DNA from 4 places in the Streptomyces sp. NPDC088812 genome. Region 4 is predicted to be linked to each of the others. Evidence: riboswitches for the same ligand, from Rfam matches in the RefSeq annotation. Region 4 holds a riboswitch; each other region holds the start of a gene.

Evidence for each region. A riboswitch is a leader RNA that binds a small molecule or an ion and turns the genes downstream of it on or off. The one in region 4 is predicted to bind S-adenosylmethionine.
Region 1: linked by a shared signal. The riboswitch ahead of ACIP67_RS21560 (ABC transporter substrate-binding protein) and the one ahead of ACIP67_RS10070 (aminotransferase class V-fold PLP-dependent enzyme) in region 4 are both predicted to bind S-adenosylmethionine.
Region 2: linked by a shared signal. The riboswitch ahead of thrC (threonine synthase) and the one ahead of ACIP67_RS10070 (aminotransferase class V-fold PLP-dependent enzyme) in region 4 are both predicted to bind S-adenosylmethionine.
Region 3: linked by a shared signal. The riboswitch ahead of ACIP67_RS01345 (ABC transporter substrate-binding protein) and the one ahead of ACIP67_RS10070 (aminotransferase class V-fold PLP-dependent enzyme) in region 4 are both predicted to bind S-adenosylmethionine.

Annotation. Positions count from the first base shown of each region.
Region 1 is NZ_JBIVJP010000012.1:20,036-23,235, reverse strand. It holds gene ACIP67_RS21560 (ABC transporter substrate-binding protein) at 1-1,358, opposite strand, end outside; SAM riboswitch class IV at 1,585-1,694, opposite strand; gene ACIP67_RS21555 (hypothetical protein) at 1,728-1,892, opposite strand; gene ACIP67_RS21550 (hypothetical protein) at 1,889-2,125, opposite strand; gene ACIP67_RS21545 (VOC family protein) at 2,092-2,547, opposite strand; gene pepN (aminopeptidase N) at 2,647-3,200, opposite strand, start outside.
Region 2 is NZ_JBIVJP010000009.1:144,246-147,445, forward strand. It holds gene ACIP67_RS17975 (trehalose-6-phosphate synthase) at 1-68, opposite strand, end outside; gene ACIP67_RS17980 (glucosyl-3-phosphoglycerate synthase) at 177-1,121, opposite strand; SAM riboswitch class I at 1,291-1,460, shown strand; gene thrC (threonine synthase) at 1,479-2,792, shown strand; gene ACIP67_RS17990 (MoaD/ThiS family protein) at 2,881-3,156, shown strand.
Region 3 is NZ_JBIVJP010000001.1:309,298-312,497, reverse strand. It holds gene ACIP67_RS01355 (MFS transporter) at 1-411, opposite strand, end outside; SAM riboswitch class IV at 857-970, shown strand; gene ACIP67_RS01350 (putative leader peptide) at 926-1,120, shown strand; gene ACIP67_RS01345 (ABC transporter substrate-binding protein) at 1,330-2,949, shown strand; gene ACIP67_RS01340 (ABC transporter permease) at 2,953-3,200, shown strand, end outside.
Region 4 is NZ_JBIVJP010000004.1:385,594-388,793, forward strand. It holds gene ACIP67_RS10060 (cytochrome bc complex cytochrome b subunit) at 1-451, shown strand, start outside; gene trpD (anthranilate phosphoribosyltransferase) at 597-1,661, shown strand; SAM riboswitch class IV at 1,735-1,851, shown strand; gene ACIP67_RS10070 (aminotransferase class V-fold PLP-dependent enzyme) at 2,035-3,200, shown strand, end outside.

The DNA.
Region 1 (3,200 bases), on a different contig from region 4:
TTGTCCGCGTCCAGGTAGTCGGCGTACCAGCCGAGCTGGTAGAGCGGGTAGAGGTGCTTGATGCGGTCCTCGCCGTACTGGGTCCACTCGGTGGACTGGAGGTTCACCTTGAACAGTCCGGTGGCTTCGAGCTGGGACTTGACCAGCGCGTACTCGTCCGCCGAGGAGGAGCCGTAGTGGTCGCTGTTGTACTGGAGGTTGAGGGTGACCGGGGTGCTCACCTTCGCCGCCTTCAGCCGTGCGGCGGCCGCGGCCTTGTCGGGGCCGCCCTTCTTGTCGCCGTAGAGCGACTTGAAGGAGTCGGTGGCACCGGTGAGTCCGTCCGGCACCGAGCTGTACAGCGGCTGGTAGCTGTTCTTGTAGACCTGCTGCGCGAGCTGGGCCCGGTCGACGGAGTCGGCGACGGCCTGCCGGACCGCCAGCGCCTTGGCCGCGTCGGCGTTCTCGGTCTTGGTGCCGTACGGCTGTGTCCGGAAGTCGAAGACGAGGAAACGGATGCCGTTGCCGGAGCCGGTGTGGACCTTGACGTTCTGCCTCTTGGACAGGTCGTCGAGGTCGGCGGTGGTGAGGGTGCGGTAGACGGCGTCGACGGTGCCCTGCTGAACGTCGAGCTTCAGGTTGCTCGCGTCCGTGTAGTACTTGAGCTGGACGTTCTTCGTCTTGGGGGCGCCCAGTTGGCCGCCGTAGGCGCTGTTGGCGGTGAAGGAGACCAGCGAGTTCTTGTCGTAGCTCGTGATGCCGTACGGCCCGTTCCAGGGCTTCCCGGCGACGATGGCCTTGTCGTCGAGGATCTTGTCGGCGGGGAAGACCTGCTCGTCGACGATGTAGCCGGCCGCGGTGGACAGCACCTGCGGGAACAGGGTGTCGTTGGCGGACTTGAGGGTGAAGACGACGGTCGTGGGTGTCGGCGCGGCGACGGAGGCGAGGTTGTAGAGGAGCGACGACGGGCCGTTCTCGTCGGCTATCTTCACGATGCGGTCGAGGCTGAACTTGACGTCGGAGGAGGTCAGTCGGTGGCCGTTGGCGAACTTCAGCCCCTCCCTGAGGGTCACCGTGTACTCCTTGGGCGCCGTCAGCTCGATCCCGGTGGCCAGGTCCGGGGAGACCTCCGTGGCACCGTTCTTCACGCTGAGCAGCGTCGCGTAGACCTCGCTCTCGACGGTGCCGGAGCCCGCGTCCCAGGCGCCCGCCGGGTCGAGGCTGGTGACCTGGTCCGTCGTACCGACGGTGATCGTCGCGCCGTCGGAGCCGGCAGAGCTCTTGGTGCTCGTGCAGCCGGTCAGGGCCACCAGGACCGCCGTGCCGAGGGTGAGGGCGCCGAGGGGCCGGAACGTTCTGACGATGCTGTGCTGTGCCATGGCTGGTCTCTGCTTCCGCATGAAGGGGACACGAAGGGGGCGCGGCGGACAGGGCGTGCCGCGCGCACGGTCGTGTGAGAGGTGAGGGGGAAGAGCGAAAAGGGGTCAGGTCAGCTGTGACAGAGGCAGCTGCAGACCAGCAGCAGATCGACATGGCGTCGGGAGCACAGCACGAGGCGGGTTGCCACGCCGTCCTCCCGGGGGTGTCGTCGGCCCTCGGGCCGTGGTAACGCACTTGCAGAACAGGAACATCCGCCGAGCCGTCACCTGGGGCACCCCACTGCGTCGAGGGTTGCCGTCCGGCCAGCCAGGGCTTGATCACCGGAACTCGTGGCTCGCGCTCACCGTAGATCGGCGGTTCTCCCGGCGTCAAGCAGTGGCTGTGCCGGGACGACGTGCGCGGGTACGGCGGCTGTTCTCCGCGCCGGACGGCGGGGGCAGGACGCGGTGGCCGCGTTCGGCGTACGGGCGGACGGCCGCCTCCCCGATACCGGCGGAGGCGGCGCCCATGATCACCGCCACCGGTGCCGTCATGCCGGCGGCCGCGCGACGAGCGTCGTGGTGAACGGGGTGACGGGGCGCTCCAGCCGTTCGCCGTCCACGGTGATGTCGACGGCCTCGTCGTAGAACGCGAGGAGCCCGGCGACGGCACCGACCGCGGGGAGTGGCGCGGGGTGGCTCCAGACGACGTTCGGGGCGCCCGCAGGGTGGGCCGGGGACGCGAACGGTGGTGTCAGCGGTCGGGCAGTTCTTCGTAGAAGCCGCATCGGGGCAGGTCGGAGGCGGATCCACGAGCGCGTGGGTCTTCGGTGTAGATCTCCAGCCGGATGCCGTCAGGGTCCTTGAAGAACACCTGTCCCGTCGCCGCGGTGCCCTTCGTGGCGCCGCGCTCCTCACGGATCGACACGCTCGCCGCCCGCAGTCTGGCCTCCACGGCGTGCAACTCGTCCAGCGAGGGCACTTCGAAGGACAGGTGGTGCAGTCCTGCTCGGTCGGCCACGAATCCCGCCGCGCCCTGCTGCCAGAGTGTCAGCAGCACGACGTCGTCGAGCCCGAGGTGGGCGAAGCGATGTGTCTCGTCGGTCGATGTCCGTATCAGGTCGAAGCCCAGCGCCCGTCGGTAGAAGGCGATGGAGCGGTCGAGGTCGGTGACGTTGAGTCCCGCGCTGCCGAGACCGATCGTCGTCATGTCACGCTGCCTTTCGAGGGCGTCGGCCCCGTCATGCCCGCAAGGGCGGAGAATCCTGTGGGCTCCGGCGTCCGATCGCGGCGGTACGGGCCGCTGCCGTCACCCGGTGGCATCGAGTTGCCGGGCCCGCAGGGCACGCCGGGTTCCGTCCCGGCGTTCGGACAGCGTCCTGCGCAGTCCGGCCGGGACGGACCGCTCGTCGCGGGCCAGCAGCGTGTCGACGGCGGCGACGACACCGTGGTCGACGACCGTGATCGGATAGAGGCCCGGGGTCTTCGTCGTCCCCCCGGCCAGGAGCCGTGCCATCTGCGGGGTGCGTCGCGCCCATAGTGCGGGGATCGTCGCGAAGAACTCCCCGGCATAGGGCCGCAGCAGTTCTTCCTGGCCGTACTGCTGGAAACCTCGGCTCAGTGCGACCAGCGTCTCGTTCGACGGACTCTCGCCCTCGGTCATCCGCGCCCAGGATGCCGCCTTGGCCTCGGCGCAGGGCATGGCGGCACGGGCCCCGGCGGCGTACCGCAGGCCGTCGGCCGTCGGGTCCCGGTCCGCTTCGGCATCGATCTCGGCTCTGCCGGCCCACCCGGTCGCCGCCAGTCGGCGGAGGATGGACCACCTCAGCCTGGTGTCGATGGGCAATCCGTCGAGACCGTCGT
Region 2 (3,200 bases), on a different contig from region 4:
GTGTACGAGACCGGGCCGCGGTTGGACGCGACCAGCACCTGAGCAGCAGCACCGTGCGTGGAAGCCATACGCCTCAACCTAGCCCGGACCCGATCCGCTCAAACGTACGGACGCGGGGCGTGAACCGGTCGTGTCCGGCCGTATACGGCGCGTCGGGGAGGGGCGTCACCGCCGGGTCACGCGACCTTGCGGGTCGCGTACTCGGCGATCTCCGCCATCGGCGGCCGCTCCTCCGTGTCGACCGAGTAGGTGCGCGGCTCGAAGCCGTCCGCGCCCCGCTCGAACTGGGTCAGGGACGGGCGGACGAGGTGCCCGCGGGCCAGCCGCAGCTGTGCCGTGCGGTAGATCGCCGCGGCCATCCGGCCGAGCGCCTGCCCGTCCTGGTGGCGGTGCTTGCGCACCCCGACGTCGACCTGGGCCAGCGCGTCCAGGCCCACCAGGTGCAGGGCGTCGACCAGCATGCCCAGCTCCACGCCGTACCCGACGGGGAAGGGCAGCTGCTCCAGCAGGCGGCGGCGGGCCGCGTACTCGCCGCCCAGTGGCTGCACGAATCCCGCGAGCTGCGGCCAGTGCATGTTGAGCAGCGGGCGGGCCATCAGCTCCGTCACCCGGCCGCCCTGGCCGGCGCCGCCGGCCAGCGGGCGGTCGTACATGGCCTTGACCAGGTCGACGCCCGGATCGGTGAGCAGCGGTCCCACGATGCCCGAGACGAAGTCGGAGGAGAACTCCTTCAGGTCGGCGTCGACGAAACAGACGATGTCCCCGGTGGTGACCAGCAGCGAGCGCCACAGGACCTCGCCCTTGCCGGGCACGGCCGGGAGGCGGGGCAGGATCGTGTCCCGGTGGACGACCCGGGCCCCGGCCGCCGCGGCCACCTCGGAGGTGCGGTCGGTCGATCCCGAGTCGACGACGACGATCTCGTCGACCAGCGGGACCTGGTGCATGAGGTCGTGGCGGACGACGGAGACGATGTCGCCGACCGTCTCCTCCTCGTTCAGCGCGGGCAGCACGACGGACACCGTCTGGCCCGAGGCGCGCTTGGCGGCCAGGATCCGGTGCAGCGGCCGATCGGTCACGGACCAGGAGCGGGCGGCCAGCCAGCGCTCGACTTCTTCCAGCACGGTCTGCGGCTCCTCACTGTTGTGATCACACCAGGTACATACAAGGTGACAGTGTGATCCATCTCGCGGTTCGGACGTCTCCCTCAACTGTCCTGGCCTTCGGTTACAGTCTTGAACAACGCGGATGACCATCGCATGTCCGGGGTCGCCCGCGTCCACAACCACATACCGCTCATCCAGAGGGGCAGAGGGACACGGCCCGATGAAGCCCCGGCAACCCTCCAGCCGGTCTCGTTCACGGATCACTGCCACGGGCAGTCGACGATCCCCGCGAGGCTCCCGGCTCGGGAAGGTGCCAATTCCGTCTCACGGCGAGATGCGTCGTGGGGAAGATGAGGAGAAAGGGCCTCGCCTCACATGGCTGCGCAGACAGTTGCAAGCACCACCCCCTCCGTCACCGCCCCCTCCGGTACCGCCCCCTCCGTCGACCTCGGTCCGGCCGCGGCGCTCTCCTGTCGCGAGTGCGGTCACCGCGTGCCCCTCGGCCCGGTCTTCGCCTGCGAGGAGTGTTTCGGCCCGCTGGAGATCGCCTACGACTTCTCCGGACACGACCCGGAGGAGCTCCGCAAGCGCATCGAGGCGGGCCCCGCGAACATCTGGCGCTACGCCCCGCTGCTGCCCGTCCCGGCCGACGTGGCGGACAAGCCCAACCTCAACCCCGGCTGGACCAAGCTCGTCCAGGCCGACAACCTGGCGCGTGAGCTGGGCGTCGAGGCGGGGAAGCTGTTCGTCAAGGACGACTCCGGCAACCCGACGCACTCCTTCAAGGACCGTGTCGTCGCCCAGGCCCTGGAGGCCGCCCGCGCCTTCGGCTTCACCACCCTCTCCTGCTCCTCCACCGGCAACCTGGCCGGCGCCGTCGGCGCCGCGGCCGCCCGCGCCGGCTTCCGCTCCTGCGTGTTCATCCCGCACGACCTGGAGCAGGGCAAGGTCGTCATGGCCGCGGTCTACGGCGGCGAACTCGTCGGCATCGAGGGCAACTACGACGACGTCAACCGCTTCTGCTCCGAGCTCATCGGCGATCCGGCGGGCGAGGGCTGGGGCTTCGTCAACGTCAACCTGCGGCCCTACTACGCCGAGGGCTCCAAGACGCTCGCGTACGAGATCTGCGAGCAGCTCGGCTGGCGGCTCCCGGACCAGATCGTGGTGCCGATCGCCTCCGGCTCGCAGCTCACGAAGATCGACAAGGGGCTCCAGGAGCTGATCAAGCTCGGTCTGGTCGAGGACCGGCCGTACAAGATCTTCGGTGCCCAGGCCGAGGGCTGCTCCCCGGTGTCCGTGGCCTTCAAGGCCGGCCACGACGTGGTCCGTCCGCAGAAGCCGGACACCATCGCCAAGTCCCTCGCCATCGGCAACCCGGCCGACGGCCCCTACGTCCTCGACATCGCGCGCCGCACGGGCGGTGCCGTGGAGGACGTGAACGACGAGCAGGTGGTCGACGCGATCAAGCTGCTGGCGCGGACCGAGGGCGTCTTCGCCGAGACGGCGGGCGGTGTGACGGTCGGCGTCACCAAGAAGCTGATCGAGGCCGGTCTGCTGGACCCGACGCTGACCACCGTCGTGCTCAACACCGGAGACGGCCTCAAGACGCTGGACGCGGTCGCCGGGACCGGCCCGACGGCCACCATCCGCCCCACCCTCGAGGCGTTCCACGAGGCCGGTCTCGCCTGAGAGGCAGTTGTTCGTCTGCGGGCCGCGGGGGCTGGTCGCGCAGTTCCCCGCGCCCCCGCAGGGCGCCTACCCGTCCGGAGGAAACACAGTGAGCGTCACCGTCCGCATCCCCACCATCCTGCGCACCTACACGGGCGGTCGGGCCGAGGTCGCCGCCGACGGCGCGAACCTCGCCGAGGTCATCGCCGACCTGGAGAAGAACCACACCGGTATCGCCGCGCGCGTCCTCGACGACCAGGGCAAGCTGCGCCGGTTCGTCAACGTGTACGTCAACGACGACGACGTGCGGTTCGAGCAGGGGCTGGAGACGGCGACCCCGGACGGCGCCGGCGTCTCGATCATCCCGGCCGTCGCCGGCGGCTGACGCCCACTCCGTACCCACCGGTAGTAACCCTCGGTAACACAGAT
Region 3 (3,200 bases), on a different contig from region 4:
GGTGACGAACGACAGACGTGCGGGGTTCTCCACCGTGAACACGCACCCCAGGGCGAAGGACAGGACGTACAGCAGCCACAGCGGGGCATGGCCGGAGAGCACCATCGCCGCCAGCAGCACGGCCTGCACCGCGTACAGCGTCTGGGTCCAGAGCAGCAGGGTCCGCCGGTCGTACCGGTCGGCTGTCACCCCGCCCCACAGGCCGAACAGCAGCACCGGGGCGAACTGGAGGCCCATGACCCAGCCGAGCGCGGTCCCGCTGTGCGTCAGCCTCAGAACGAACCAGTCCAGCGCGACACCCTGCATGGCGCTGCCGACGTTGGACACCAGACCCGTGCTCCAGTAGATCCGGTAGTCACGGACCCGCAGTGCGGCGAACACCCCTGCCGGGGCGGTGCTGTTGACGGCCATACGTCTCTTTCCGGATGGGTCGGCCATGGTGGTGCGCGCGTCGGACGCGTCACACCGGAAGTCCCCCGGGGGCGGGCGGGGCAGGCGGGGCGGGTGCGTGCGTCAAGCGCTGCATGGCCTGTTCGCCGCGCGGGGGGCCTGCGACGCCGGTCCGCATCCGCGCGAGGGTACGGCGGTACGCGGGCCGGGAAGGGGCTGGAGAAGTACGAAGGGGCGCGAGTGGTCAGCGACAGGTCTGGTCGAACTGATCGGCGCGGCGGCCCACCCAGAACGGGGCGAACAGCACGGTGCGTGCCTGACCTGCGGTCTCCATCGCCGGATCAAAACACATGGCGGGAGGAGCGTCCACCACGCGTCCCGGCACGTGAGACGGCCCCGCCTTCTCGAACCGGGCGCCCGTTTCCGGCATTGACGTACGACAAGACCGCTCCGTACCATCGCGACCGGCATTGAGTGTCAGCGTCAAGCCCTGGCTCGCTGACCGGCAACCCTCCCGCGCGGTGGGGTGCTCCAGGTGAAAGCCCGGCGGGATCACCGACGATTCCCGCAAGCGCGTGGCCCCGGGACCGGGGCCGGAGATGGGAGGACCGGCGTGCGACACGGCGTTGACCTGGCTGTCTCCTTCGCCGACGCCACGGCGTTCTCCCGGCTCTCGCGCCGGCGCCACATCGATCTGAAGCGCTCGACCAGCTGCCTCTGTCGGCCCTGACGAGCTCGTCCGCCGCCGGCTGACGTCCGTCGGCGGCCCGCGCCTCCTTCGTGCTTTCCCCGGCACCGCTCCCGGTGTCGCCCCTGACCCCTGTCTGTACAGCGCCACCCCGCTGCCGGTGTCGATCCGGCCGGGGGCCGCACACCCCTGCACGGCCGTGCCTCATGCAGCACCCCCGTGCCAGGTGACACGAGTAGGAGAACCCCTCCGTGACAGCACTCCCGGATTTCAGAACCTCCCGATGGGCGCCCCTGGCCGCCCTGCTGACCACCAGTGTGCTGCTGACCGCCTGCGGGTCGGGCGGCGACGGCTCCGGCAGCGGAAGCGGCCGGCCGAAGTCCGGCGGCACCTTGACCTTCGCGGTGGGTTCCGACTCCGGCTGCGTGGATCCGCAGCAGGTCGGCAGCAACGAGAGCATCTACTCGGTGCGCCAGACCGTGGACTCCCTGACCGACCAGGACCCCGAGACGGGCAAGATCGTGCCGTGGCTGGCCGAGAGCTGGGACGTCGACTCCGAGGCGACGACGTTCACGTTCCATCTGCGGTCGGGTGTCACCTTCAGCGACGGGTCCGAGCTGACCGCGCAGGTGGTGAAGGACAATTTCGACGCGGTACCGAAGCTCGGCGCCCTGGGGTCCCTCGCCCAGGGCTATCTGAGCGGCGTCAAGAGCACCACCGTGGTGGACCCGCTCACCGTCAGGGTGACCTTCAAGGAGCCCAACGCGCAGTTCCTCCAGGCGACTTCGACCCACTCGCTGGGCATCGAGTCGTCGGCGAGCGCGAAGAAGAGCCCGCAGCAGAAGTGCAGCGACGGCGTGATCGGGTCCGGACCGTTCGTGCTGAAGCAGTACGTGCAGAACCAGTCGATCACCCTGGCCAGGCGCACCGGGTACGACTGGGGCTCCTCGCTGTGGTCCAAGAAGGGCGAGGCCTACCTGGACAAGCTGGTGTTCAAGGTCGTCCCCGAGGCGGGTGTCCGGGCCGGCAGTCTCCAGTCCGGGCAGGTGGACGCGATCAGCGGCGTCGGCAGGGCCAACGAGGCGGCGCTCGAGGGCGGTCAGGTCACCCTCCAGCGCCGGGCCAACCCCGGTGTGGTGTTCGGGCTGGGGCTCAACAACGCGCGGCCCGTGCTGAAGGACACCAAGGTGCGCCAGGCGATCCTGGCCGCCGTCGACCGGAAGCAGATCGCCGACACCGTGTTCCCGACCGGCACCGAGCCGGCGACCAGTGTCCTGGCCCACACCACACCCGACTACACCGACCTCTCCTCGGACCTCGCGTTCGACGCGGCCAAGGCGAAGTCCCTGCTGGACGCGGCCGGTTGGAAGGCGGGCGGCGACGGCGTCCGCGCCAAGGACGGCAAGAAGCTGAGCCTGACCATCACGTGGTTCCCCAACGCGACCACCAATCAGCCGGCACTGGAGCTGGTCCAGCAGCAGTTGAAGGCCGTCGGCGTCGACGTGGTGCTCAAGCAGCTCCAGGTCAGCCAGTTCGCCACCACGCTCCAGTCGGGTGACTTCGACGTGGTGTGGGGCAACGTGACCCGCTCCGACCCCGACATCCTGCGCAGCTCCTTCTCCACCCGGCTGGGCAACTTCTACCGGCTGCCCGCCAGTTCACTGGACACGGTGCTGTCCGGGCAGGCCGCGACCACGGACACCGCCCGGCGCGAGGAGTTGGTGGGCGAGGCGCAGAAGCTGCTCGTGCGGAACGCGTACAACGTGCCGGTGGTGGAGCTCCAGACCCAGCTGGGCGTGTCGAAGAAGGTGCACGACCTCGCCTTCGACTCGGGCAGCAGGATCCAGCTGCACGACACCTGGATCGGCTAGCGCATGCGCCGCTATGTGATCAAGCGGCTGGCCCAGGCGGTCGGGGTGCTGTGGGCGGCCTACACGGTGTCGTTCCTGGTGCTGGACTACCTGCCCGGTGACCCGGTCACCGCGATGGCCGGTGCCGGGATGGACTCGGGGCAGGTCGATCCGGCCCAACTCGCCGCGCTGAGGCACGAGTACGGCTTCGACAAGCCGGTGCTCGTGCAGTACGCCGAGTATCTCGGACGGGCGGTGCGCGGGAACTTCGG
Region 4 (3,200 bases):
GCTGATCGGCGGTGGCAACGACATCGTCGCCACCCACTTCCACCTGTCGATCAACGCGGTCACCTGGTTCGTCCGGATCGGCTTCTTCGTCGGCCCGGTCCTCGCCTTCGTCGTCACCAAGCGGATCTGCCTCGGCCTCCAGCGCCGCGACAAGGACAAGGTGCTGCACGGTCGCGAGACCGGCACCATCAAGCGCCTGCCGCACGGTGAGTTCATCGAGGTGCACGAGCCGCTCAGCCAGGAGCAGCTCTACACGCTCACCGCGCACGAGCAGTACGCGCCGGCCGAGATCGGCCCGACGGTCGACGAGAACGGCGTCGAGCGCAAGGTGAAGCGCACCGAGAAGGCCCGCGCCAAGCTGAGCAAGGCGTACTACGGCGAGGAGAGCCAGATCGCCAAGCCGACCGTCGAGGAGTACAGGGAGATCACGAGCGGCCACGGCCACCACTGATCACTGCGTCGCCACGCAACCGCTGAAGGGCCCCGTCCGGTGTTCGGACGGGGCTCTTCGCCGTTCCCCGTGGCTGGATAGGGTGGGACCCGTTGAGACGCGTGTCCCGCCGGAGCGGGACCACCATGACACCCAGGAGCGGCTTATGAGCGCTGTGACCCCCGCTGGAGGCGACACCGCGGCGGGCCGTTCCTGGCCCGTCCTGCTGAACGGTCTGCTGGACGGCCGGGACCTCTCCTCGGAGGAGACCGCCTGGGCCATGGACCTGATCATGCGCGGTGAGGCGACCGACGCCCAGATCGCCGCCTTCGTGGTGGCGCTGCGGGCCAAGGGCGAGACCGTGGCGGAGATCAACGGTCTCGTACGGACCATGTACGAGCACGCCAACCTGATCGAGGTGCCCGGCGCCACCGTCGACATCGTCGGCACCGGCGGCGACGGCGCGAAGACGGTGAACATCTCCACCATGGCGTCGATCGTCGTCGCCGGCACCGGCGCGAAGGTCGTCAAGCACGGCAACCGGGCGGCCTCCTCCGCGTCCGGGGCGTCGGACGTCCTGGAGCAGCTGGGCGTCAATCTGGACCTGACGCCGCAGCGGGTGGCCGAGGTGGCCGAGGAGGCCGGGATCACCTTCTGCTTCGCGGTCAAGTTCCACCCGGCGCTGCGCCACGCGGGCGCCGCCCGCAAGCAGCTGGGCGTCCGTACGGTGTTCAACGCCCTCGGACCGCTCACCAACCCCGCCCGGGTGCGCGCCCAGGCGGTCGGGGTCGCCGACCCGCGCATGGCGCCGATCGTCGCCGGCGTCTTCGCCGAGCGCGGCCACTCGTCGCTGGTGTTCCGGGGCGACGACGGCTTCGACGAACTGACCACCACGTCCACCTCCCGGGTGTGGATCGTCCGCGACGGCAAGGTGACCGAGGAGACCTTCGACCCGCGGCACGTCGGCATCGAGCTGGTTTCCGTCGAGGCGCTGCGGGGCGCCGACCCCTCGTACAACGCGCGGGTCGCGCGCCGGCTGCTGGAGGGCGAGCGGGGGCCGGTGCGGGACGCCGTCCTGCTGAACGCCGCGGCGGCGCTGATGGCGCTGGAGCCGACGGACGCACCGCTGGCCGAGCAGATCCGCGCCGGCATGGAGAAGGCGGCGCGGTCCGTCGACTCCGGTGCGGCCGCGCGGGTGCTGGAGCGCTGGGTGGCGGCCAGCAACGCCTGACGGCCTGGGAAGCGGTCCCGCGATCCGGACAGGAGTTGCGGGACCGCGATCATTTACCGTACTTTCCTCCCCAGGTCATGAGTGACAGTCATGAGGCCCCGGCCGACTGTCCGGCAACCCTCCGTCCGTGGCGGGGTGCCCCGGGTGAAGACCAGGTCGTGGGCAGCAAGGCCCACGGCAAGCGCGGACCCCTCGCACGCTTTTGGTTCAGCGGCGGGGCAGGGGTCCTGGTCGTCGAGGAGCCTCCCGTGAGCAAGCGAATGCGATAGGGCCGCAGAGCCCCGCCTCCGCACACCCCTTTTTCCTCTTCCCTCCGTGCCGTCGACGCGCTGTCCGGCACGGCGGTTTCACGCGTCCTCACGGGAGTTCCGCCATGTCTGTCTCCACCGCTGCCTCCGCCCAGTCCGTTTGTGCCCCGCTGCCCGTTCTGGGCCGGGATGTCACCGTGCCGCTCGTCACCGGCGGGGAAGTCACCTACGCCGCGCTCGACTACGCGGCCAGCGCCCCCGCCCTCCAGCGCGTCTGGGACGACGTGGCGGCCTACGCCCCGTACTACGGCAGCGTCCACCGCGGCGCCGGCTACCTCTCCCAGCTGTCCACGGACCTCTTCGAGAACGCCCGCCGGACGGTCGCGGAGTTCCTCGACTGCCGCGACGACGACCAGCTGGTCTTCACCCGCTCCACCACGGACTCCCTGAACCTGCTCGCCGCCGCCCTCCCCGCCGACTGCCAGGTCTTCGTCTTCGAGACCGAGCACCATGCCTCGCTGCTGCCCTGGAAGGACGCCCGGGTCACCTACCTGGACGCCCCGCGCACCCCGGGCCAGGCCGTCGAGACCCTGGAGCGCGCGCTCGCCGACCGCGATCCGTACGGCCCGGCCCTGGTCTGCGTGACCGGCGCCTCGAACGTCACCGGCGAGCTGTGGCCGGTGCGCGAGCTGGCCGCCGCCGCCCACGCCCACGGCGCCCGGATCGTCCTGGACGCGGCCCAGCTGGCCCCCCACCACCCGGTGTCCGTGCGCGACCTCGACGTCGACTGGGTCGCCTTCTCCGGGCACAAGCTGTACGCCCCGTTCGGCTCCGGCGTCCTGGCCGGGCGCGCCGACTGGCTGCGCGCGGCCGAGCCGTACCTGGCCGGCGGCGGCGCCAGCCGCAAGGTCACCCGGCGCGAGGACGGGGGAGTGGACGTGGAGTGGCACGACAGCGCCGCCCGGCACGAGGCGGGCTCCCCGAACGTCATCGGCGCCTACTCCATCGCCTCCGCCTGCAAGGCCCTGACGGAGGCGGGCTTCGACACGCTGGTCGCCCGGGAGCAGTACCTCGTCGAGAAGGTGCGAGCGGGGCTGGCCGAGGTGCCCGAGGTGCGCGTCCTGTCCCTCTTCGGCGACGACGCCCCCCGCGTCGGCGTGATCTCCTTCGTCGTCGAGGGCTGGAACAGCTCCCACTTCGCCGCCGCCCTCTCCGCCGAGTACGGCATCGGCGTCCGCGACGGCCTCTTCTGCGCCCACCCCCTCGTCCGCACCCTCCTCGGCAGTGACCC